4 regions of the Pseudoalteromonas sp. ECSMB14103 genome follow, and region 4 is predicted to be linked to each of the others. Evidence: predicted binding sites of a transcription regulator. Region 4 holds the regulator's gene; each other region holds the start of a gene.
What was found. Region 4 encodes LexA, which represses DNA repair genes until DNA is damaged. Its sites were predicted from a motif close to TACTGTATNNNNATACAGTA; they were not measured.
Positions count from the first base shown of each region.

Region 1 (5,965 bases), on a different contig from region 4:
AATAAACTCTCAGCCGTTGCTGAAACATTTAATTTATGATTTTGTACTTCTACTATGTATCTGAGTTGTTGTAATTTCATGGTTGCATTTTTACGTTGTAATTTATTATAAATAAAGGCAATTCTATAAAGCTAGATCAGTTTTACTGGTAGCGTTGATTAAGCTTATAGCGTGCATTTATCGAAGTGGTGCTCAAGGCTAGCATAATAAATATACTTGAGGTAGCCAAGATTAGACGAATTAATCTCATAGTCCTTATATTTAACGACAGTTAATTTACCTAATTTGAAGTTAATTCGCGCAAAACTACCCCGATGGCTTATATTTAATGTAATATTAAAAAATTAGGTTATGAATCCGAGAATTACACCATGATCGTGTCTATTATAATTGTCCTTATAGTTGCTTTGGTTGTGATTGCACTTTGGGTAAGTGCTGTTCAGCAACACAAAGAAAAACAAGAAAATGAGCGCCGAAAAGAACTCACAAAACAAAAGGCGATCATTGAAGAAACTGAAGAAGCATTAATGAACCAGGCTAATATTCCGCTATCTGAAAACGTTATTAGGGTTCTACAAAGCCGAATTGCCGAAGCACTCAAAACAATGGTTACGCATTCGCCAACCTCAAAAGCGCTAAAGAGCCGCTTAGAAGAAATGAAACAGCATCTCTCTAACCCGGTGCAAGGAACCAGTAGTGAGTCACTAGCATTACCAAGTAACGACAAACAGCTTGTTGCGCTAATTCAAGGGATTAAAAAATTACGTGTGATCCTACGTTCTGAACACACTAAGGGCCGTGTTAATAGCCAAGTATTTACAGGCGAAGACAAACTACTTGAGAAATTACAGCTTAAAATAAATATAGAAAGCCAAATTAAACGCGGTATTTCGGCACGTTCTGCGAGTATGGTTGGCTCTGCTAGACAATATTTTGAAAAAGCCTACGCAACGCTTAGTGCAGTGCCTTATTCAGACGAATATGTAAATGCTAAACGTCAAGAAGTGGAACGTTACTTAGAGGAAATTAGCGTCGAGCTAAAAGCATCTAACGCGAGCGCCCTAAAAAAGAAAAACGAGCAAGAACAAGACGATTTAGATGTGCTGTTTGCTCCAAAAAAGAAATGGTAACAGCAGCTTTCCACTGAATAATAAAAAAAGCCCATACTGTGTATGGGCTTTTTTAGCATTAAATTTTATAACCGAGAGTTTAGCTTCCCCAACAGGGATAAATCACATAACGTCGCTGGTAGTTATATATCAAAACAAAACTTTGTTATTTATGATAAAAACGCGAATTTAACAATAAATAACACGGTTAATATCCATACACTAATTGTTATTTCACTGCGTTTACCACAAAGCAACTTAACCGCCGTATATGAAATAAAGCCAAGCGCAATACCATGCGCAATTGAAAACGTAAGCGGCGTCATTAACAGCACAACGGCTACTGGAATAGCGTCTGTCATATCGTCCCAATCCACAAACTTTAGGTTTTGTAACATAAGTACAGCAACATATAAGATTGCGCCCGCTGTTGCATAAGCTGGTACCATATTAGCTAACGGTGCAAAGAACATCATTAGCAAAAAGCAGCAACCAACTACCACTGCAGTTAAACCTGTACGCCCACCAACAGATACACCCGCAACTGACTCTATATAAGATGTGGTTGTTGAGGTACCTAACATTGCACCTGCAATGGTAGCTGAGCTATCGGCACTGAGTGCACGTCCTAAGCGTGGCATGTTTCCTTTTTCATCTGCAAGACCAGCCTTTTGCGTTACAGCTACAAGAGTACCTGACGTGTCAAACAAATCGACAAACAAAAATGCAAAAATAACACTAAGCATTGAAAGTTCTAAAGCAGCAGCAAAATCCAACTGCATAAAAGTAGGTAAAATTGAAGGCGGTGCAGCAATAATTCCCTGGTATTCAACTAAACCTAAACCAAGTGAGATAGCAGTAACCAATAAAATACTGATCAACACTCCACTTTTAAAATCACGATATAACAATGCCGCAATAATAAAAAAGCTAAATATAGCCAGTAACGGTCCCGCAGATGTTATGTCACCCAACTGCACAAATGTAGCGGGGCTTGCCACAATAATGCCTGCATTTTTAAGTGCTATTAAGGCTAAAAATGCGCCAATGCCTGTCGCAATAGCCCGTTTTAAAACTAATGGAATGGCATTTATTATCCATTCTCTAACCTTAAATAAACTTAATAATAAAAATATACAACCCGACATAAATACTGCGCCCAACGCAGCTTCCCAGGTGTATCCCATACCTAATACAACGCCATACGTAAAGAAGGCGTTTAACCCCATGCCAGGTGCTAAAGCTAATGGGTAATTGGCCCATAACCCCATGATAAAACAACCTATTGCAGCAGCAATACAAGTAGCAACAAAAGCAGCACCTTGATCCATTCCCGCTTCTGCTAACATCGCAGGGTTCACGAATACAATGTAAACCATTGTGATAAAAGTAGTCATTCCGGCGATGCATTCTCGTCGAACCGTGGACCCATTTTCGTTAATTTTAAATAAAGCTTCTAACATAATGAACTTACAACAATAAAAAGTAGCGAGATTTTATCATAAAAAGTATATTTTTCAGGACATTTTACCTTGCGATATACTAAACTATTGAAGTAGTTAACTATACCGAATGACAGCATATGATAAAAACCACACCAACAGGTTATGATTTAGAACAACAATTAGACAATATTTTGTCTTTTGTGACACAACCAGGCGATACTAATTCGTCACCTGAAAATGATAGCTCTCAACAAAGTACGCTGAATAAGGCGCTATATTATTTAAAAAATAACCAGCCTGCTTTAGCTGCAAAGTGGATGCGTTTATCGGCAATGTCTGGTGATCACCGAGGGCAATTTTATTTAGGCTTGTTTTTTGTAAAAGGCCAAGGTGTTCCACAAAGTGTATTTCATGGAGTTGCTTGGCTTAGCTTATCGAGTAGCCAGGGTCATGAGCCAGCTACAGTTGCGCTTGCTGATTTAAGAAAATATATAGAAACAAAGCGTTTTAAGGATGCCCAATGTTATGCAGCCAGTTTATATGAACAAATTCATCAATTACAATATGCCCATTTAATCCCCCCTGCCCCTTAGTAAAAGCCCGAAACTTAGCTCGTAAAAGTACTGTATACAGTACAGAGCTATAATTTAAATTTATAAAAAACGTAAGCAAACCTTTTCAACCTGTATAAAAAACACTCACCCACTAACATTCCAATTTAAATAAAAGCGATAAATATCAACAATATAAACATTAAAATATATATCCTTAAAAATAGAATATAAATTTGTATAAAAAAATAGCAAAAAAACACTTGCGCCATAACACTGTATAAACTACTGTATACGCGTACTGTATATAAACCCAGTGAGCGAGATAATATGTTACAGCCAATAACCGTAAGAACAGTAAAAAGCTATCAACAAGACAAACTATCTGATTGTGTTAACGTGATTCAAATCGAAGATGATATATCGGCAACGTTTGAGCTGTTAAAGGTGCTACACCAGTACAATAGTTTAAATGCTTGGACTTTGTTAATCGCACCAGATCATGTTCCTAGTAAAGCTTTGCTTGATTCATGTTCAATAGACACAAGTAAACTATTAGTCATTAGGCAAAAACATTTAGTAAATCTAGAATATGTACTGCGTAGCGCACTGCATAATGGTAACTTTGCAGCGGTCATTACATGGACTGATATGTTAAACAATCAGTTATTGAGCAACTTATCGCTTAACTTAAGTAACACAAAAACAAAGTTATATTGTTTTACTAAAAATTCTGACGTACTTGATATACCTTACATACAGCAAGCTTGCTAAAATGATGTTTTAAATCTTATGTAACAATTATGAATTATTTAAATAACAACACTTGCTTTTGTGGAAACCAAAAAAATTACGAAGATTGCTGTGAACCACTGCTATTAGGTGATAAACAAGCAGAAACACCCGAGCAGTTAATGCGCTCTAGGTATACAGCTTACGTACAAAAAAATGCTAAATACGTATACCAAACATATGCAAGTGAAAAGCAAGCTGAAAACCCTGTAAATGAAATTAAAGAATTTGCGACCAGTTGTCGATTTGTAAGCTTATCTGTTATTGAAACAAACAGCGATGAAAATAAAGGGGTCGTTGAGTTTAAAGCTACCTATTTTTATCAAAACCTATATTGTGTGTTACATGAGCGCTCTCAATTTATAAGAGAGCAACACCAGTGGCGATATCTCGATGGTATTATATTTCCGGTCGCTGATATAAAAGTTGGCAGGAATGATGATTGCCCTTGTGGCAGCGCAAAAAAATACAAAAAATGCCATAGCGCGTAATCCCCTCTTTTTAAGTGAAGTACATTATTTACTTCACTCCGTTGCTAATTAAATACTCACATTTAATACGTAGCTTCGGAAATTTATTAAACACAACTTCCTCTATAACTTTTAGGTTTAGTACTACCCCTATTAATGAAGTGGTTAATATTGAGGGAAAAGGTAGTGTTAATAACAATTCAACAGTTAAAGCCCTAAAACGATGTAAAATACTTTGAGCGAGCTCAAAAGAAAAAAGCTTGAAGGTAATCTATAGGCATAAAAAATGGGCCAATGGCCCATTTAAATAATTTGATATGCACAAACGCTAATTATTACTCGTCGTTATCAAGGTCTAGCTGTTGACGCTGTGCAGGTTTTGCCAATATTTCTAAGTAAAAAGACATCAATTCTTGCTTTTCAATATCGCTAATACAGTTGCTGATTTCAGCTACATGAACCACTTGCGCATCTTCAACCGTTTTACCAAACTTACAGTCAAATGCCCAATAATCTGCATCTTCTGGTAGAGTTTTGTTGCGCTCTCTTTTCAAATATTTTTTCACTTCATGCTTTGCAGCATCAACCATACGAGGGTATTTGATTTTCTCGTGATTTAGCGTGAATGTTTTCTTCATTACGTTCCTAATTACCTTGGTTTAATGATAACGGCATTCATGTCATACCATTTGTAGCCATTATAGCAATTGCATTTAATTTTTGGATGCTTTTTTTACATTAAATCAATTTTTAGTCAATTCGGATTTGGTGCAGTCGTAAAATTTAATCAGTGATGGGTAGTGTAACTAGACACTATTTGATGAAATCATAAATTATGCCATCGTCAAATGTAATGGTTCACGCTGATTTACGTCTGTTAGAACGTCATAAAAGCCTGCGACATCCATTTTAGGATTATCTATTTCTATTTCGTCTTTTTGTAAACGCCTGCGCACAGCAAGTTCACAATTATCTATAATGGGTAGGGGTATGTGGTTTACATCATCTCTAATCGAAAAGGGCTCAGGGTTTAAACACTGATTTAGCTTTATATCGGCCATGCCTTTATTCTCACCAACCGAAGACAAACGCTGTGCATTAAACTGCCCAATTAGCATATTAAATTCACTGGGTGCTAATGGCTGCTTTGGTCCTGCTCCTAATTGCTCTCTTAACTGCGCTTCTTGAGTTGTGTTATCTTCAATTTCACTTTTAGGTAAATGAAATTGACTAAAATCTAAAGCATCTTGTGAAAGCATTGCTAACAGCAATGAAAATTCACCACGGCGGTCTGCATGTACACTTTGGTTTAACCGAGTACTTAATTGCTGCTCTGTGATTAACAAATCATCGATTTGCATAGACTTTAGCCGATTGGAATGAGTAATGAATATTTATCGGCTTTATTTAAATTTTCTTTAGCTTTTTTCTTTACTTAAAGGCACATTTTGCTATTATCAGCGCCGTTGCATTGGAGGGGTTCCCGAGCGGCCAAAGGGATCAGACTGTAAATCTGACGGCTCAGCCTTCGCTGGTTCGAATCCAGCTCCCTCCACCACTTTTCTTACCGCTAAGTTAAGTGGGGCCAAATGTAACAA
Region 1 is NZ_JWGY01000001.1:975,843-981,807, reverse strand. It holds gene cysB (HTH-type transcriptional regulator CysB) at 1-80, opposite strand, end outside; gene RF53_RS04655 (hypothetical protein) at 372-1,130, shown strand; gene RF53_RS04650 (NCS2 family permease) at 1,280-2,572, opposite strand; gene RF53_RS04645 (tetratricopeptide repeat protein) at 2,692-3,147, shown strand; gene RF53_RS04640 (SulA-like leucine-rich domain-containing protein) at 3,436-3,879, shown strand; gene RF53_RS04635 (YchJ family protein) at 3,909-4,388, shown strand; gene RF53_RS04630 (DUF6172 family protein) at 4,703-5,005, opposite strand; gene RF53_RS04625 (VC2046/SO_2500 family protein) at 5,201-5,728, opposite strand; tRNA gene RF53_RS04620 (tRNA-Tyr) at 5,841-5,925, shown strand.
Region 1: the regulator LexA is predicted to act here: its motif matches at 3,392-3,411, upstream of RF53_RS04640 (SulA-like leucine-rich domain-containing protein).

Region 2 (5,965 bases), on a different contig from region 4:
GGTAATTTGCCAGCGACGCAAGAAGCGTAGTATCTGCATCAATAAGTGCTAACGCTTCGTGGGCTTGTGTTATTAAATTTTGCGCCTTTTCTTTAGCGCCTAGCATACCTAATAACGCCGGGTATGTCGCTTTATTCGCTTCTATATCTGAGCCTTGTGGTTTACCTAGTATAAAGGTGTCACCTTCCACGTCTAAAATATCGTCGTGTACTTGAAATGCCAGCCCTATAGCATACCCAAAAACGCTCAAGTTTTCTAAAGTTTGTTCATCTGCTTTTTCACTGCACAGTGCACCTAGTGTTATAGCACAGTTAATTAGTGCACCGGTTTTTAGCTTATGGATGCGCTCAAGCTCTTGTACAGAAACAACTTTGTCAGTTGCGGCAATGTCTAAACCTTGTCCTGCCACCATCCCTTCAATACCTGATGCATGTGCAAGTGCAGCAATCATTTTTACTTGTGATTGCGCTGAGCAATTAAAGTTATGTGTGGCTATAAGTTCAAAGGCGAGAGTTTGTAATGCATCACCCGCTAAAATGGCTTGCGCTTCGCCATACACAATATGGCAAGTGGGGTAGCCGCGGCGTAAATCGTCATCATCCATAGCTGGTAGGTCGTCATGTACTAATGAATAACTATGAATGCATTCTATGGCTGCAGCCAAAACGTCTAAGTCACTTTTTTTAGCGCCTAGCATTTCACCAACAGCGTACACCAAAAAAGGGCGCAGCCTTTTTCCACCATTAAATAAGCTGTAATGAGTGGCTTCTTTTATTGTTTTATCGCTATCGAGCGGTTGTTCAAAGTAGCTATTGAGTGTAGTAGCTACATCTATCTGAGCACGTTCAATATAGTCTTTTATGCTCACAACTATTCCATATCATTATTAAAGTTTGTAAGTGCTGACTTTTCGCTATTACCCATTAAAATAGATACTTTTTGTTCTGCTTGCTGTAGTTTTTCAGATGACGCACCAGCGAGTGCAATACCACGCTCGAACTGCTTTAATGATTGTTCAAGCGATAAATCACCTTGTTCCATTTCACTAACAATTGTTGATAATTCTTCTAGTGCTTTTTCGAAACTTAAGTTTTCAGGTTTTTTAGTCGCCATCTTTATTTCAGCTTACATGATAAATTTAGGAGCCAATTTTAGGGGGAATGCTAAACTAGGTCAAAGGATGATATGAGTTTTTTACATTTAGCACGATTAATCGCGTGTTAATCAGTGTTATTAGTCAGGAAAACTCGATAATTAGGCAGAGCGTCTAACTTGATATAAAATAATAAATATAACTTTTATGTTTATTTTCAAAAATGACTTAAGCAATTCAGTATGTTGCCGATAAGCAGTTAATAATAAAAAGTTTATGATAAGGCATTTAAACATGAAATCTCTGGAGGAAATGTGGATTTAGCAACCATAATAGGGATCCTAGGCGCAATAGGCTTAATTGTCATGTCTATGTTTATGAGTAGTAGCGGTGAAATGGGCATGTTTGCCGATGCGCCTTCAAGTGTAATTGTATTTGGTGGCTCGCTGTTTATTGTTTTATCAAACTTCACTATGTCTCAGTTTTTAGGGATAGGTAAGGTGGTTGGTAAGGCATTCATGTTTAAAATTGAGTCGCCTGAAGAGTTAATAGAAAAAGCAGTAGAGCTTGCGGACTCTGCTCGTAAAGGTGGCTTTTTAGCGCTCGAAGAAGCTGAAATCCCAAACCCATTTATGCGTAAAGGCGTTGACATGCTTGTTGACGGTCATGACGCAGATGTTGTGCGCGCTACACTCCAAAAAGATATTTCCCTAACCACGACCCGTCATGAACTAGGTGCTGGCTTATTTAAAGCACTTGCCGACATAGCTCCCGCAATGGGAATGATTGGTACATTGATAGGCCTCGTTGCCATGTTATCAAACATGGACGACCCCAAAGCTATTGGACCTGCAATGGCCGTGGCACTATTGACCACTCTATATGGTGCATTTTTGGCGAATGTAGTAGCAATTCCGATTCAGGTAAAACTAGAGCTGCGTAAAGACGAAGAAGCGATGAATCAACGTTTGATTCTTGATGCTATTTTAGGAATTCAAGATGGTCAAAACCCCAAAGTTATTGAAGGTATTTTGAAAAACTACTTGGCTGAGTCTAAGCGTAAAGTTGATACCGAGGAGTAACCATGTCTGATGAAGAGTGCAAATGCCCACCACCGGGTTTGCCTGCTTGGATGGGTACATTTGCTGATTTAATGTCGCTATTGATGTGCTTTTTTGTACTCTTATTGGCATTCTCAGAAATGGATGTACTTAAATTCAAGCAAATTGCAGGTTCTATGAAGTTTGCTTTTGGTGTGCAAAATAAAATCGAAGTTAAAGATATCCCAAAAGGGACATCGGTTATCGCTATGGAATTTACCCCAGGTAAGCCAGAGCCTACACCCATTGAAACTATTCAACAGCAAACCGTTGAAATGACACAACAAATGCTAGAATTTCAGGCTGGTGATGAAAGTTCAGCGGGCGGCAGGCAAGAACAGCGAGGCGATAAACGTGGTGGTGAATCTAGAAGTACCTCACAAGAGCAATCATCAGAGCAAGCAATATCCGCTGCAGATCAAGAGCAAACAAATGAGCTAGTTAAAAAAATAGCGCAGCAGTTAGAAAGGCAAATAATAGATGGTGCAATAGAACTTGAATCATTAGGTCAGCAAATTATTATTCGTATTAGAGAAAATGGCTCGTTTCCTTCGGGCAGTGCTTTTTTACAACCTAAGTTTAAACCGATTATCCAAGACATTGGCGAACTTTTAAAAGACGTACCAGGTGAAATTACAGTATCAGGGCATACAGATGATTTTCAGGTATCAAATGAGTTATACGTAAATAACTGGGATTTGTCGTCTAAGCGTGCAGTGGCTGTTGCTAGCGAATTGCAAACAGTTCAAGGGTTTGATAAAACACGAATGATGGTTGTAGGGCGGGCTGAAACTCGGCCGCTTGTGCCTAACGAGACAAATGAAGACCGGCGCAGGAATCGCCGAGTTGAAATATCTATATTACAAGGTAAAGCAAAAGAGTCTGACCCTATTGATGTGAGGTAATTCTCAAATTATAAAGCTGGGCTTAATTAGTAGCCCAGCTTTGAGTTTTACAAATTATTACCAGTCTCTATTTATTGAACCGACAATAAATCAAAAACTCCCCCTCTTTAAAATAGTTATGCTAAAATACTGTTTATATAACCAGTTGTAGGCCGGCGCATGAAACTCTACATCGCAGAAAAACCATCACTTGGACGTGCAATTGCAGATGCGCTCCCAAAACCACATAAAAAACACGACGGTTACATTGAAGTCGCAAATGGTGATTGTGTCTCGTGGTGTATTGGCCATTTGTTAGAACAAGCTGAACCTGATGATTACGATGAACGCTATAAAAAATGGCAATTAGAACATCTCCCTATAGTACCTGAGCAATGGCAGTTAAAAGCTAAACCTAAAACTCGTAAGCAATTAACTATTTTAAAAAAGCTAATCAAACAGGCATCAACGTTAGTTCATGCTGGCGATCCCGACCGTGAAGGGCAGTTACTTGTAGATGAAGTGATAGAACAAGCCAAAATAAGCAAAGCTAAAAAGCAAGGTATTCAGCGTCTACTTATAAGCGATTTAAACTTAGCTGCAGTTAAAAAAGCGCTTGGTAGTATGCACTCTAATCGGGAATTTATTTCACTAAGTGTATCAGCACTTGCACGTTCACGAGCTGATTGGCTTTTTGGTATGAACCTCACTCGGGCTTATACTTTAGCGGGACAAAAAGCAGGGTTTGGTAATGTACTATCAGTTGGGCGCGTACAAACGCCAATTTTGGGCTTAGTGGTAAATCGTGACACAGAAATAGCTAATTTTATATCAAAACCATTTTATGAGGTGCTAGCTAGTTTAGTTACTCCTGAGAAGCAGGTATTTAAAGCAAAGTGGGTACCGAGTAAAGCTTGCGAACCTTATCAAGATGAAGAGGGGCGAGTGCTAAATAAAGCATTGGCCGAAAACGTGGCTTCGCGTATCACTAATCAAACAGGAGAGGTGACATCGCTTGAACAAAAACAAAAAAAGCAAAGTGCACCTCTACCTTATAATCTATCAGCACTGCAAATAGATGCAGCAAAGGCATTTGGTATGGCTGCCCAACAGGTGCTTGATATTTGCCAAACACTTTATGAGCGCCATAAATTAATTACTTATCCTCGCTCAGATAATCGATATTTGCCTAAAGAACATCATTTAGATGCACCTTCAATTTTAAAAGCAATTGCAACTAATGACGGTCAAAAAGTGGAGTTAGTAAATGGTGCAAATACTAAGCAGCGCAGTAAGTGCTTTAATGACTCAAAAGTAGCTGCGCATCACGCTATAGTACCTACGGCAAAGCAATTAAAGTCAGCTAGCTTAGCCAAGGATGAAGCAAAAGTGTATCAGCTTATTTGTAGGCACTATTTGATCCAGTTTTACCCAGACTATATTTATAACGAAACTAAAGCAGAGGTGACAATTGCTGGTGGGTTATTTAAAGCCAACGCTAAACAAGAAGTCAGTTTGGGGTTTAAGGTATTAATGGGTAAATCAGAATTAAAAGAAGAGGCTACTTTACCTTACCTTGAAAAAGGGATGGACCTGGTATGTACACAAGGTGATGTAGTAGAAAAGCTTACTTCACCTCCCGCTCATTTTACTGATGCAACTTTACTAGGTGCTATGACGGGGATTAGCCGTTATGTAAAAGATCCACATATCAAAAAAATATTAAAAGATACTGATGGTTTAGGTACAGAGGCTACTCGTGCAGGCATTATAGAGTTGCTATTTAAACGGCGTTTTTTAAAGCGTGAAGGCAAAACAATCAAAGCCACCGAAACAGGCCTTGCATTAATTAGTGTTTTGCCTGAAGGCTTAGCAAGTCCTGACTTAACAGCAAAGTGGGAGGCGAGTTTAGGCAGCATTGCTCAACAAGCAATGAGCTACCAACAATTTTTACAACCGCTGCTGGTGGAGCTTGAAGGCTTTGTAATGCAAGCAGCTAATTGCGATAGCCATGTATTTTCAAAACTGCCCCAAACACCGCCTAAAAATCGTTTTGCCAAGCGCAGTAAAAAAGCACCATTTAAAAAATCTAATTATAAAAAGAGCTCAACAAAAGTTTAATGGCTGAGCCCTTAAGTGGGATTTATTTTGTATTAAATAATGCAACTGCCGCATTACTCATGGCTTTTATACCAGTAGGTAAAGCTACTTTGTAATCTGGTGCAAATTTACTTGAGTGCAATGAAGGAAGTGTTTCGTTATTTTTCATCGCTTTTGCATATTGTTGTTGGTTAACTCCGCCTAACCAAAATAATGTAATTGGGATATTTTCGTCGGTACGGCCATAAAGACCAAAGTCTTCACCTGCCATTACGGCTTGGGTTTCAAGTACGTTTGTGTCGCCTATCGCATTTTTAATAGCACTTCGCACTATATTAGTCTGCGAAGGATTATTATAAGTAGATGGAATTGATTCATCCTCATGGACTATAACAGCAGGGTAATCACTTTCATCAAGCCCAGCGCTTTGCGCAATACCTGCGGTTATGCGTTTTATTGCAGCTATTTGCGCATTGCGTACATCTGGGTTGTAACTACGCAGTGTAAGTTGCAGTTTCACTTCATCAGAAATAACATTATGTTTAGAGCCGCCATGTATAGAACCGACTGTTATAACAGATGGTTCTAAAGGTGAAAGTTCGCGACTTGTAATCGTTTGTAAAGCAAGTACTGTGCGCGCAGCAATAACTACCGGGTCAATAGTGGTATGAGGGTACGCGCCATGGCCACCTTTACCTTTTATATTAATATCAACAGAATCCACACTTGCCATGGTATATTCATTTTTCATAGTTACTTTACCAGCAGGGACACTGGCACTAACATGC
Region 2 is NZ_JWGY01000014.1:1,774-7,738, reverse strand. It holds gene ispA ((2E,6E)-farnesyl diphosphate synthase) at 1-868, opposite strand, end outside; gene RF53_RS17395 (exodeoxyribonuclease VII small subunit) at 871-1,113, opposite strand; gene pomA (flagellar motor protein PomA) at 1,408-2,175, shown strand; gene RF53_RS17385 (flagellar motor protein MotB) at 2,178-3,098, shown strand; gene RF53_RS17380 (DNA topoisomerase III) at 3,258-5,198, shown strand; gene RF53_RS17375 (M20 metallopeptidase family protein) at 5,221-5,965, opposite strand, start outside.
Region 2: the regulator LexA is predicted to act here: its motif matches at 3,226-3,245, upstream of RF53_RS17380 (DNA topoisomerase III).

Region 3 (5,965 bases), on a different contig from region 4:
GATGTAGTGAGATTCAAGCTTTTCAACACTGTTTGAAAAACGGTTATAAGCAATTACGGCAGGAATTGCAGCAAATAAGCCCATTGCCGTAGCAATTAGAGCCTCAGCTATGCCCGGAGCAACCATTTGTAATGTGGCTTGTTTTACTTCACCCAATGCAATAAAGGCATTCATAATACCCCACACAGTGCCAAATAAACCGATGTAAGGACTTATAGAACCGACCGTTGCTAAGAACGATAGGCTTTTTTCAATTTTTTCTATTTCACGTGACAACGCTACACGCATTGAACGATGCGTACCTTCCATTACTATACTTGCGCCTTGAAATGTATTTTTTTTATGACGCGCAAATTCTTTAAAGCCTGCTGTAAATAACGCCTCAATACCATGAGATTGAGCACTACGAGATGAAATTTCGTTATAAAGCTTACTTAAATCAATGCCTGACCAAAACTTTTGCTCAAACTTTTTAGCATTCGAAAGCGCATCAGAGATTGCTTTTTTACGTTGAAAAATAATAGCCCACGACATAACCGACATGGCAACTAGCCCTAACATTACTAATTGTACAAGCAAACTGGCTTCTAAAATTAGATCCAAAAAATTAAGCCCTGATCCCACATTAAACTCCTAAATAGTATCAAAATACGTCAATTGTAATGATTTGTGCAATTATGACCGCAACTAAGGTCAATTAGTTGCATCTAGTGTATCGAGTCCATTTCAAACTAACAACGATATTGCTATGAATAGCCAACAAAAAACGTTAAAAATCGGCTATGTTGTTTATTTTTTACGCCTGGTTATATAAATTTTTATTCAAACAAAATAAAAACTCAGGTTCAGCTGCGTAATTATATAAATAAACATCATAAAACACGCCATTTATTCAAAATTAATGCATAAACACGCAAAACCACGTTAACGTTACCTACCAGAATACTAAAACTAATACCGAACAATTATACAAAAATATACTTAAGTACTATTTTTCATTAACTTATAAAATATATGGTTATTTAACGAACAATTTACAAACTACAACAAAACTAAATACATTAGTTTTTTTTATCTGAAAAAACAAATTTTCTAGTTTGAACAATTTTTAGATATTCCGTATTATTCTTCCATACCGAGCTAGCGCATTAAATGAAACTGTTTCATTATGTCCTGTTCTTAGTAATATGATTTTAAGTCGTATTACATTGTTTTACTCTATTTGCATAAAACCTAACAGTGTAAAACATGGTTCCCCCAGATTACTTCCTTTAACTTGTTGTTAGCCCGCATTATTTGCGGGCTTTTTTTTACCTGAAATTTGGCCTACACCAAAATATACGGATTCATTTAATATTGTTTATTGAGCCAGAAATTTTGGACTAAACCTAAACAGTCATAGTCAGCACTGACTAAGTTGAATTTTATGAAAGGCACAATAGCCACACACGCCTTAACGCCCTGTGAATTGTTGGTTAACCTGAACGCTGGATAATAAATCTATCTCAAACAGCTATTGTCAGCGCAAACTACGTTGAATTTACTTGCAATAGGCTAGTTAATGATAAAGAAAATAACTTTTCGTAGATAAAATACGTTATAAAAGAAAGTGCCCTTGCTAAAGCTAATTTTTAGCAAGGGTTTAGGAAAGGTGTTTATAATTAGTCTTTTTTAGGTAACAAGCCAAAATGATGGTACGCATTGTCAGACACAATACGGCCGCGCGGCGTTCGCTGAATAAACCCTTGTTGAATTAAAAACGGCTCAATAACATCTTCTATTGTTTCACGCTCTTCACCAATGGCAGCGGCTAAATTATCGAGCCCTACAGGACCACCCATGAATTTTTCAATGATGGCTAATAAGTATTTACGATCCATATAATCAAAACCGCTTTTATCTACGTCAATCATGTCGAGTGCTTGCTGCGCGACGTCTGCATTTACAGTGCCATCAGATTTAACCTGAGTATAATCTCGCACACGGCGCAATAAACGATTAGCAATACGCGGCGTACCCCGTGATCGTTTAGCTATTTCACTAGCGCCATCGTCACACATTTCTAAATCAAGATAATGAGCTGAGCGGCCCACTATATGCGATAAATCCTCTACTGAATAAAACTCTAAACGCTGCACTATGCCAAAGCGGTCACGCAGTGGCGATGTGAGTGAGCCTGCACGTGTTGTAGCACCTATTAACGTAAATGGCGGCAAATCCAGTTTAATAGAACGTGCAGCAGGGCCTTCTCCTATCATTATGTCAAGCTGATAGTCTTCCATTGCAGGGTAAAGTATTTCTTCAACCTGTGGGCTTAACCTGTGGATCTCGTCGATAAACAGTACATCGCCTTCTTCAAGGTTTGTAAGAAGTGCCGCTAAATCGCCTGCTTTTTCAAGTACAGGTCCTGAGGTGGTTTTAATATTTACGTTTAATTCGTTTGCTACAATATTCGCCAGCGTGGTTTTTCCTAAACCTGGCGGACCAAATATTAATAAATGATCAAGCGCTTCATCGCGGCTGCGTGCAGCTTCAATAAATATTTCCATTTGCTGCTTAACATGCGGTTGACCTCGGTAATCAGCCAACAGTTTTGGCCTAATTGCTCGGTCAATCGAGTCTTCATTTGTTTTTTCAGTCGCGTCAATTAAGCGATCCGCTTCAATCATGGGTTACTCACAACATCGATTTTAAAGATTCTTTTATAAGAACCTCAGTAGACATATCCGGTTTACTCACCGATTTTACTGCTTTTTGTGCCTGTGGCAATTTATACCCTAATGCAACAAGTGCAGAAACGGCATCATCCGCTGCATTATTAGCAACTAATGCATCGCTGTGAGGCTCTATCACTGCGCTATCACTAAATGGTGTAAATAAATCATTACCCCAATCTTTTAGACGGTCTTTCATCTCAAGCACTAAACGTTCAGCTGTTTTTTTACCCACACCCGGTAATTTAACCAGCGATGTAGCATCTTCATTATTTACACAGCTAACAAACTGTTGCGCCGACATTCCCGATAAAATAGCGAGCCCGAGTTTTGGCCCTACCCCATTAGCTTTTAAAAGCTCTCTAAATAATGCGCGCTCTGTTTTATTATTAAAACCAAACAGTAATTGCGCATCTTCACGCACTACAAAATGAGTATAAACAATCGTGTTTTCACCCACTTTTGGTAAGTCGTAAAAACAGGTCATTGGCATTTGTACTTCATAACCCACGCCGCTTACTTCAAGTAAAATTTCGGGGGGTTGTTTTTCAACTAAAATACCATTTAAGCGGCCTATCATTGTTATTTCCTTAAGCGTCCTCTAACGGTTTTGCTTGCGCTGCCCGCTAGTTTAATTAAATTTTGTTCTGAATGAGCATGGCAAATTGCTATTGCTAATGCATCTGCTGCATCGGCTTGAGGCGTACCTGGTAATTTTAGAATATTTTTTACCATATGCTGGACTTGGCTTTTGTCTGCACCACCGTTGCCTACTACAGCTTGTTTAATTTGCCTTGCCGAATACTCAAACACTGGCAAATCAGCCATTGCAGCACCCACAATGGCAGCACCACGCGCTTGGCCAAGTTTTAATGCAGAATCGGGATTATGAGCCATAAATACTTTTTCTATAGCAAACGTTTCAGGCGAAAACTGCTCAACAAGTTGAGTGATGCCCTGGTAAATCATTTTAAGACGTACCGGAAAAGGATGATCGGCTAATTTTATACAACCACTGCCTAAATAAGTAAATTTAGCACCTTGGTGAGCAACTACACCGTAACCAGTCAAACGCGATCCTGGGTCGATCCCTAAAATAATGGCCAAATCACATTCTCGTTGTTTTTATTGTAAATTAGGCTAATAATGCCAGAGTACTGTATAAAATACCAGTACCAAGCAAAAACAAAAATGCTCGCTTAAATAGCGAGCATTTTAAACGCAATAATAGTTAGTTTACCCTAAAGCGCGAACTAACCCTTGGGTGTTTTGTTTAAGGGTACGGGCAATCATTAAATAACCCAACCCGGCTACAAATAAACCACCAGCAAGCGGGCCTATAATCCATATGTGTGGATGAAGCTTGCCCGTAAGTTCAAACATTTGTTGCTGCACAATCAAAAGCGCTAAGTCGCTAAAAAATGCAGCAACTAAACCGGCTAACCCACCCAATAATAAAAACTCGTACAAGGTCGCATTTTTAATTAAACGGCTTTTAGCACCTAATGTTCTTAAAATTACAATTTCTTGCATGCGTTCACCTAAGCTCGCTTGCACTTGCGAAATGAGTACTAATGCACCGCACAAAACAACAATGGCAAGTACAAAACCAATAGCAAGTGAGACTTGCGATATTGTGGTTTGTATTTGCTTTACAAAGTTGTCTACATCGATTGCAGTAATGGTTGGATAGGTGCGCAACAGTTGGCTAAAGTCGCGCTTTTGCTCAGGTTCTATCCTAACCGACGAAATATAAGTCGCCGGAAAGTCTTTAAGTACATCTGGGCTGAGTATAATAAAGAAGTTGGGTTTAAGCGTTGCCCAGTTAACTGTGCGAACGCTGGTAATTTTAGCATCGAACGACTGCGCGCCAATTAAAAAGGTAAGTGTGTCGCCAATTTCAACATCAAGGCGCTCTAACATCGACTCTTCAACTGATGCCTCGGCCACTGCGTTTTCACCAAACCATTCACCTTGAATTATCTCGTTTTGAGCCGGTACATCTTTAAGCCACGTTAAGTTTAGCTCACGGCCAATACCCGAACGCGCTTCTTCATCTTTTTTCTCATTGTCTTGAAGAGATACTTCACGTGCAACCAACTCACCATTTACCGCGTTAACACGCCCTCGAATCGTTGGGTAGAAGTCAGACACTAAAATGTCTTTCTCAGCAAGGTAATTATTGATTGGTTCAAGGTCGTTTTGCGTAATATTAACTAAAAATGCATTGGGCGCATCGCTTGGTAATTGCGACTGCCAATCAGCAATCATGTCATTTTTAAGCACAACTAAAAACAGAAGCAGTTTAATGGCGAGCGAAAAACTAATAAGTTGAACTGCATTTACATTGGCACGCTTTTGAATCGACGCAATAGCCAATGACCAACTATTACCTGGTTTTAAACCCAGTTTTCGGCCACCGCCAAATATAAGTTTAGATATTAAAAACAACACGCCAATTAAAGTTAGTGTGGTTATAAATAATATTAGCGTTATTTTTATATTGTTACTAAATAACCACATTAACAAAAACACGGTCAATGCACTCATACCCAAGTGCATGCGGCTCACCGCTAGTTTGTCACCTAAATTACGACGCAGTACCCTAAGCGGCGGAATATCGAACAAATCAAATAACGGTTTAATAGAAAACATAACGGCGCAAATTACACCCGTACTAATTGCTACAAGCCAAGGCTTAAATCCACCCATGGGCAATTCGCTTCCCATACTTTTTGAAAGGTATCCGGTGGCTATTTCTTGCAAGCCGTAACCAATCAATAAACCTATACTCACAGCCATTGCACATACAAGCAATAAGTGAAGCATGTAAATTTTGCGGATCATTGAGCGACTGCCGCCTAATGTTTTCATCATCGCAACTGGGTCATATTGGCGCTCGCAGTATCGTTTGGCTGATACAGCAATCGCTACTGCAGCCAAAATAATACCTAGTAAACCCGCTAACAATAAAAAACTCTCTGCTCGGTTTAAACTGTTTGAAATTGGTGATTGACGGTCTTTAACACCGTACCATTGTTGGTTTTCTTTCATTTGTGGCTTTAACCAGTCATAAAAGCTGTTTATGTCGTCTTCACTACCGGCATAGAGCTGACGATAAAAAACACGGCTCCCAGGCTGAACAACCTCTGTTTTTGGCACATCTGCAATATTTATTAATACACGACGGCTACTTGAAAATACATTGAATGGCGCATCAGGCTCCTCAACGATCACTTTTTCAACATTAA
Region 3 is NZ_JWGY01000007.1:171,675-177,639, forward strand. It holds gene tolQ (protein TolQ) at 1-624, opposite strand, end outside; gene ruvB (Holliday junction branch migration DNA helicase RuvB) at 1,662-2,669, opposite strand; gene ruvA (Holliday junction branch migration protein RuvA) at 2,677-3,294, opposite strand; gene ruvC (crossover junction endodeoxyribonuclease RuvC) at 3,297-3,821, opposite strand; gene RF53_RS12935 (ABC transporter permease) at 3,951-5,965, opposite strand, start outside.
Region 3: the regulator LexA is predicted to act here: its motif matches at 3,870-3,889, upstream of ruvC (crossover junction endodeoxyribonuclease RuvC).

Region 4 (5,965 bases):
TGTACATTGGCACTTCCTGCCACCATATACGCTAGCTGCGCAGACAGCGCTAATAAACCACCGCCGTTGTATCTAAAATCAATAACGAGTTCGTCTACGTTATCGGTTCTAAATTTATTTACTGCATCAATTAGGCCCTCTTGGGCAATACCTATATGGCTATTAAACTGCATATAACCAACGCGCGTGTTATTGCTTGTTACAATCGTTTTTACATTTTGAACAGGCGTTTGCTCAATGTTACCCGCTGTGACGTTAAATGTTTTTTCCGTGCCGTCGTTACTGCGAACAACAATTGTATGCGAATCACCGTTGGTTGGGCTAAATAAGCCTTCGTTTAAAGTATCAATCCCGGCTTGGGTATTGGTATTAATACTTACGCCATCCACTTCAAGTACGGTATCGCCTCGTTGAAAGCCAATTTGGCTTGCTGGTGAGTCATCTTCAAGGTAAGCAACACGTAAAATTCTATCGGCTGAATCACCAATAAATGCCCAGTTAATACCATAACCAGAGGTAACGCCCGATTGTGCTTCTTGGAAGTAATCTTCAGAGGGTTCTGAAAAATGAAAGTTATCTTTTTTAGCGCCTGAATCGGTTAGCTCTTCGGTTTTTAGTTGAGCAAAATAGTCAGCGACGGTATCGAACGATTCAGGGTCGTTATCGGCTATTTCGTCATACCACAGGTATGTTTCGTCGCTCCATGAGCGAAGCCATAGTTTTTCGTATAAGGCTGAACCAGCTTGGTCAGGGTAAGGCTCATTATTATTAAACGGGTCGTTACCTGTACGTGGGTTTTCGCAAAAGTTTTTGAGTTCGTCTGAAGGTTCAAATACACCGGCAGTCCATGTCGGTGTGCTACTTGTAGGTGGCGTGACAGGCGCTGGTGTAGTGTTGCTACCTCCGCCTCCACCACAACCTGTTAAAGCAAAAACTGAGAGCGCGCTAATAATTGCAAGCGATAGAGTGTTGTTTTTAAACATATTCGGTACTTCCTGTAAATAAGTTGTTTAAAATACTACAACACCTGATTATTTATTCAACGTTTTGCTTTTTCTTTATGTAAATAATTGTGTCATTTTTTATTGGTAAAGCAGTATTTTAAGTTCGCTTATTAGCGGGAATATCATTACATTTTTTGTATAGTGCTTTTTAGTGCTAGGTCTTGCTTTTGCCACGCATTAAAAAGTTTTTGTTGTTGTTTTGAAATTTTTAAACCATAGGTTTTTTGCATGTAAGCATAGGCGTCGGCAATTTTTTTACGGGCATAAAATGGTGGCTCAACAACACGTTGCTTAAAGTTTACTTTTACATCGCATTGGCCGTATTGAGTCGCGGCTCCACCTAGCATGCCAAAACGATAATTAGAGCGGTCAGCATTTATTTCGCCAATTGCGGGGGCTAAGTTATTTATATCAGCTTCCATTTTTCGAAATTTTTCGCTGACTTTACGACAGTTTTTCCGCCCACCATTTTGCCAACATTGTAGTTGATGCCCAAACTCCCATGCCGATACAATATGCTCCCATTCAATACGTAAAGCGCGCTTGTTTACTTTGCCTGAGCGGGTAAATGTATTACAATGTATCGTTAAATTGTACTTTCCATACATCTTTTTTATAACCGCTTTCTCTTGGCCCTAAACCTAATAAAGTTGTACTTACTGGTTGAGCATCAATAAGTAAATGCGCGTGTGCATTAGCAATTATTTGCTGTTTGTTGGGGGCTTTGAATGGTTGCCCAGTCATGCCATTAAAACTTTGAGGGTTGCCTTCACTGGTTACAGTTATAAGTGGGGTAGATAAAAAATGCGCAAAGGTTATCTTAGTCGGATTAGTTACTTGTGAAACAATATTATCAATTGATGCGACGTAATCGCTGCTTTTAAAGGGGTTAGCCAGGGTGCGTGTTGCTAAGTGTTTACCATGTACTTTTTCAAGCGGAATAGCACTCATAACCAAACCGCCAAGCAACCAAGCTAGTATTTGTATTCCTAATAAATAGCCCAACCATTTATGAAGTTTACGTGCTGGTTTAAAAATTTTTTTCATGTGTGTTTATCTTATTATTTTTACAAAACATTTTACGCGATGGTTGAGCAAGGTGAGTGCGACAAAATGTCGCACTAGTGCATTAAAATAGCGTTTCAGCACAATAGCGCCAATTGTAAGTAGCAATCGCACTCTAAAATAAGAGTATTACCATATAAAACGTCTATTTATAGGGTGTTGATTTGGTATAAAGGTAAAACTGCGTTAAAGTTTGCATGGTAACCATTAGAGGATAAATACGAGACAATGTCGGAAATTCAATTTTTAAATGTAGATCTAGAGCTTGAGTCAAAACAAGATATTAGTGTGCTGGTGGCCGACCTAAAAAAAGTCGCAACGATTTTACATTATGACAAAGACGAATACCGTCAATTAGCACGTATTGAGGTAGCTGGCGATGTAAAATCACCAGACAAAGCAATAAACCATATATGTGAGCTTATTGAGTCATGTTCACGCAATGCATTAAAGCAATGGTTAAGCTGCTCACGTAGAACGTTTGATATAGGGTTTGAGTCAGGCACGTCGCCAAAATGTTTTAATCAAGCTTTACATGCAGATACACTACTGCGTATATCTGCTATTGGCGCGGGTATGGAAATAACAATTTACCCTCTCGAAAAATAACTTACGTCTTTCGCTCAACAACGGCTGCGGTCATTTTCGATACGCAGCACAGCTCGTTGCGGCTGTTTGTGATTTTTATTTCCCAAACAGAGCTTCGTTTTCCAATATGAAATGCGCGTGCTGTTGCTGTTAATGTACCATTGCGAGAAGCCTTTAAATGGCTTGCACTTATTTCTTGCCCAACACAGTAAAACTTTGTGAAATCAACCACAAAATTAGCAGCATAGCTCGCTACGGTTTCGGCGAGTACAACGTTTGCGCCGCCATGAACCATGCCAATAGGGTTATGGTGTGCAGGGATTGCAGGCATAGTTGCTACTAAGTAATCGTCGCCTATCTCTGTTATTTCTATCCCCATGGTTTTCATTAGCGTCCCTTGGCCATTAATGCCTTCGTCCAATTGTTTACACAATGCTAATGTAATGGGTTGATGCCAAATACTCATATAGATTCCTTTAAATTTATTGTAGCAAGTTACTATTTTTATAGGCTATTTTATAAAGCCTCTAAAATGTACACGTAAGGAAGTAATTTAGCTATTTGAACGGATAATTTAAATTTGCGATTTTTATTTAACTGTATATACTCACAGTTAAATGTACTGTATGGAAAACCAGTTGTATGCGCCCATTAACTAAACGCCAAGCTCAAATACTCGAATTAATTAAAGTGTTTATTAAAGACACTGGTATGCCGCCTACACGTGCCGAAATAGCACAAACGTTAGGGTTTAAAAGTGCAAATGCCGCTGAGGAACATTTAAAAGCCCTTGCCAAAAAAGGGGTGATTAAAATGAAACCTGGCGCAAGCCGTGGAATTCAACTTGTTGAAGAAGAGGAGCCAGAACAATTAGGTTTACCGCTTATTGGCCGAGTTGCGGCAGGTTCACCTATTTTGGCGCAAGAACATGTTGAAAGCCACTGTAAAATTGACCCATTAATGTTTAAACCAGCTGCCGACTTTTTACTGCGCGTAAATGGTATGAGTATGAAAGATATAGGCATTATGGATGGCGATTTACTTGCTGTGCATAAAACACAAGTGGCTGAAAATGGTCAAGTTGTGGTTGCCCGTGTTGATGACGATGTAACCGTAAAACGCATTGAAAAAGCGGGTCGTCAGGTGTTGCTTCATGCCGAAAATGACGAGTTTGCACCAATTAAGGTCGATCTTGAAACTGAGTCGTTCAACATTGAAGGCTTAGCAGTGGGTGTAATTCGTAACGCGGACTGGATGTAGTTTTTCTTATTTTATAAAAAGCGCACTTTTTTGGTGCGCTTTTTTTATTTTTAAAATTTTGTTTTTTTTTTATTCACACTCTTTCATTTCATCCTTAGCCCTTACCACCTCTCGATTTGAGCCATTTTCTTCTATGTTCAACTAAGTCAACTCTCTACTTTTTATATATTTATTGTTTGTTTTTAATACAAAAAACTTGCATGGTGGTTAAATATTAACTAATTGTTAATAAGCTGACGCTGGCAATACTCATCGCTTTTAAGTTTTGAGCACACACAATAAACTTTTGCTAGCGCAGTGAATGCCAATTTTTATAAATAAAACGGCATTAATAAAAAAATAAAAATAACGAATTGGCGTTTAAGCCGTATGCCTCTTCGCTTTGCACTAGCAACAGCATCAAAGGAGTCGTCACATGGGTAAACTTAGTTGTACCTTGTGGCTTATATTGTGTGTTTTTCCGCAGTTAGCCTTGGCAAATAGCCAATTTAATATGCGTAAGGGCGTTACAGATATAAGTGAAAATGTTTACGAATTACACATGACCATATTTTTTATATGTTGTGTGATTGGGATAATAGTGTTTGCCATTATGCTTTGGGCACTCATTCATCATCGCAAATCTAAAGGAGCGGTTCCCGCTCAATTCCACGAAAGCACCAAAGTAGAAATTCTTTGGACCGCCATTCCATTTGTTATTTTAATTGCAATGGCAGTGCCAGCTACAAAAACCTTAATCGCTATGGAAGATGCCAGTAAAGCCGACTTAACAATTAAAGTTACAGGTTCACAGTGGAAATGGCATTATGAATATATGGGAGAAGATGTAGAGTTTTACTCAATGCTTGCAACTCCTCAGGATGAAATAACTAATTTAGCTGATAAAAACCCAAATTATTTACTTGAGGTAGACAAACCCCTCGTACTGCCAATTAATCAAAAAATTCGTTTTTTAATGACCTCAGATGATGTTATCCACTCTTGGTGGGTACCAGACTTTGCCGTTAAAAAAGACGCCAACCCAGGCTTTATTAACGAAACATGGACCAACATAAACGAAGAAGGCATTTACCGGGGTCAGTGTGCCGAGCTGTGCGGTAAGGATCACGGGTTTATGCCCGTTGTGGTAGAGGCCAAATCTGAGGCTGACTTTAAAGTATGGTTGGCCGATGCTAAACAAGCTAAGCAACAAGCAGCTTTAGCTGATGCCGCTTTACTTGATCAAACATTACCTAAAGAAGAGCTAATGGAGCTGGGCGCTCAAGTATACATGGCAAGTTGTGCAGCATGTCATCAACCTACAGGGTTAGGGCTACCGGGCGTATTTCCGGCTCTAAAAGGCAGCCCAATTGTACTTGGCGATATCAAAGGTCATATAGACATACTTATCCATGGGAGCCCAGGTACGGCAATGCAATCATTTGCCAAGCAGTTATCTATAAAACAATTGGCTGCGGTTATTACTTACAAGCGAAATGCATGGGGTAACGATACCGGTGATGTTATTCAGCCTAGTGAGATTCAAGCAGCACTTGATGCCGACGTGGAGGCTAACTAATGAGTAGCATAGCAGAACAACCAAACGCCAATGAAGCGCATCATGCTCATCATCCAGCTAAAGGCTTTAAGCGCTGGCTTTATACAACAAATCATAAAGATATTGGCAGTTTATATTTAATATTTTCGTTGACCATGTTTTTAATTGGTGGCGCCATGGCTATGGTGATCAGGGCCGAATTATTTCAGCCAGGGTTGCAGTTGGTCGATCCCCACTTTTTTAATCAAATGACTACAGTTCACGGTTTAATAATGGTGTTTGGCGCCGTTATGCCTGCCTTTACGGGATTAGCCAATTGGATGATACCGTTAATGATAGGTGCGCCAGATATGGCATTACCTAGAATGAATAACTGGAGCTTTTGGATCTTACCTTTCGCATTCTTAATTTTGCTTGCTTCTTTATTTATGCCTGGAGGAGGTCCTGCTTTTGGCTGGACCTTCTATGCTCCGCTTTCAACCACATACAGTAACGACAATACTGCCTTGTT
Region 4 is NZ_JWGY01000013.1:25,249-31,213, forward strand. It holds gene RF53_RS16915 (S41 family peptidase) at 1-983, opposite strand, end outside; partial or broken gene RF53_RS16920 (endonuclease) at 1,130-1,579, opposite strand; partial or broken gene RF53_RS16925 (hypothetical protein) at 1,581-2,051, opposite strand; gene RF53_RS16930 (hypothetical protein) at 2,298-2,678, shown strand; gene RF53_RS16935 (PaaI family thioesterase) at 2,680-3,123, opposite strand; gene lexA (transcriptional repressor LexA) at 3,300-3,917, shown strand; gene coxB (cytochrome c oxidase subunit II) at 4,333-5,475, shown strand; gene ctaD (cytochrome c oxidase subunit I) at 5,475-5,965, shown strand, end outside.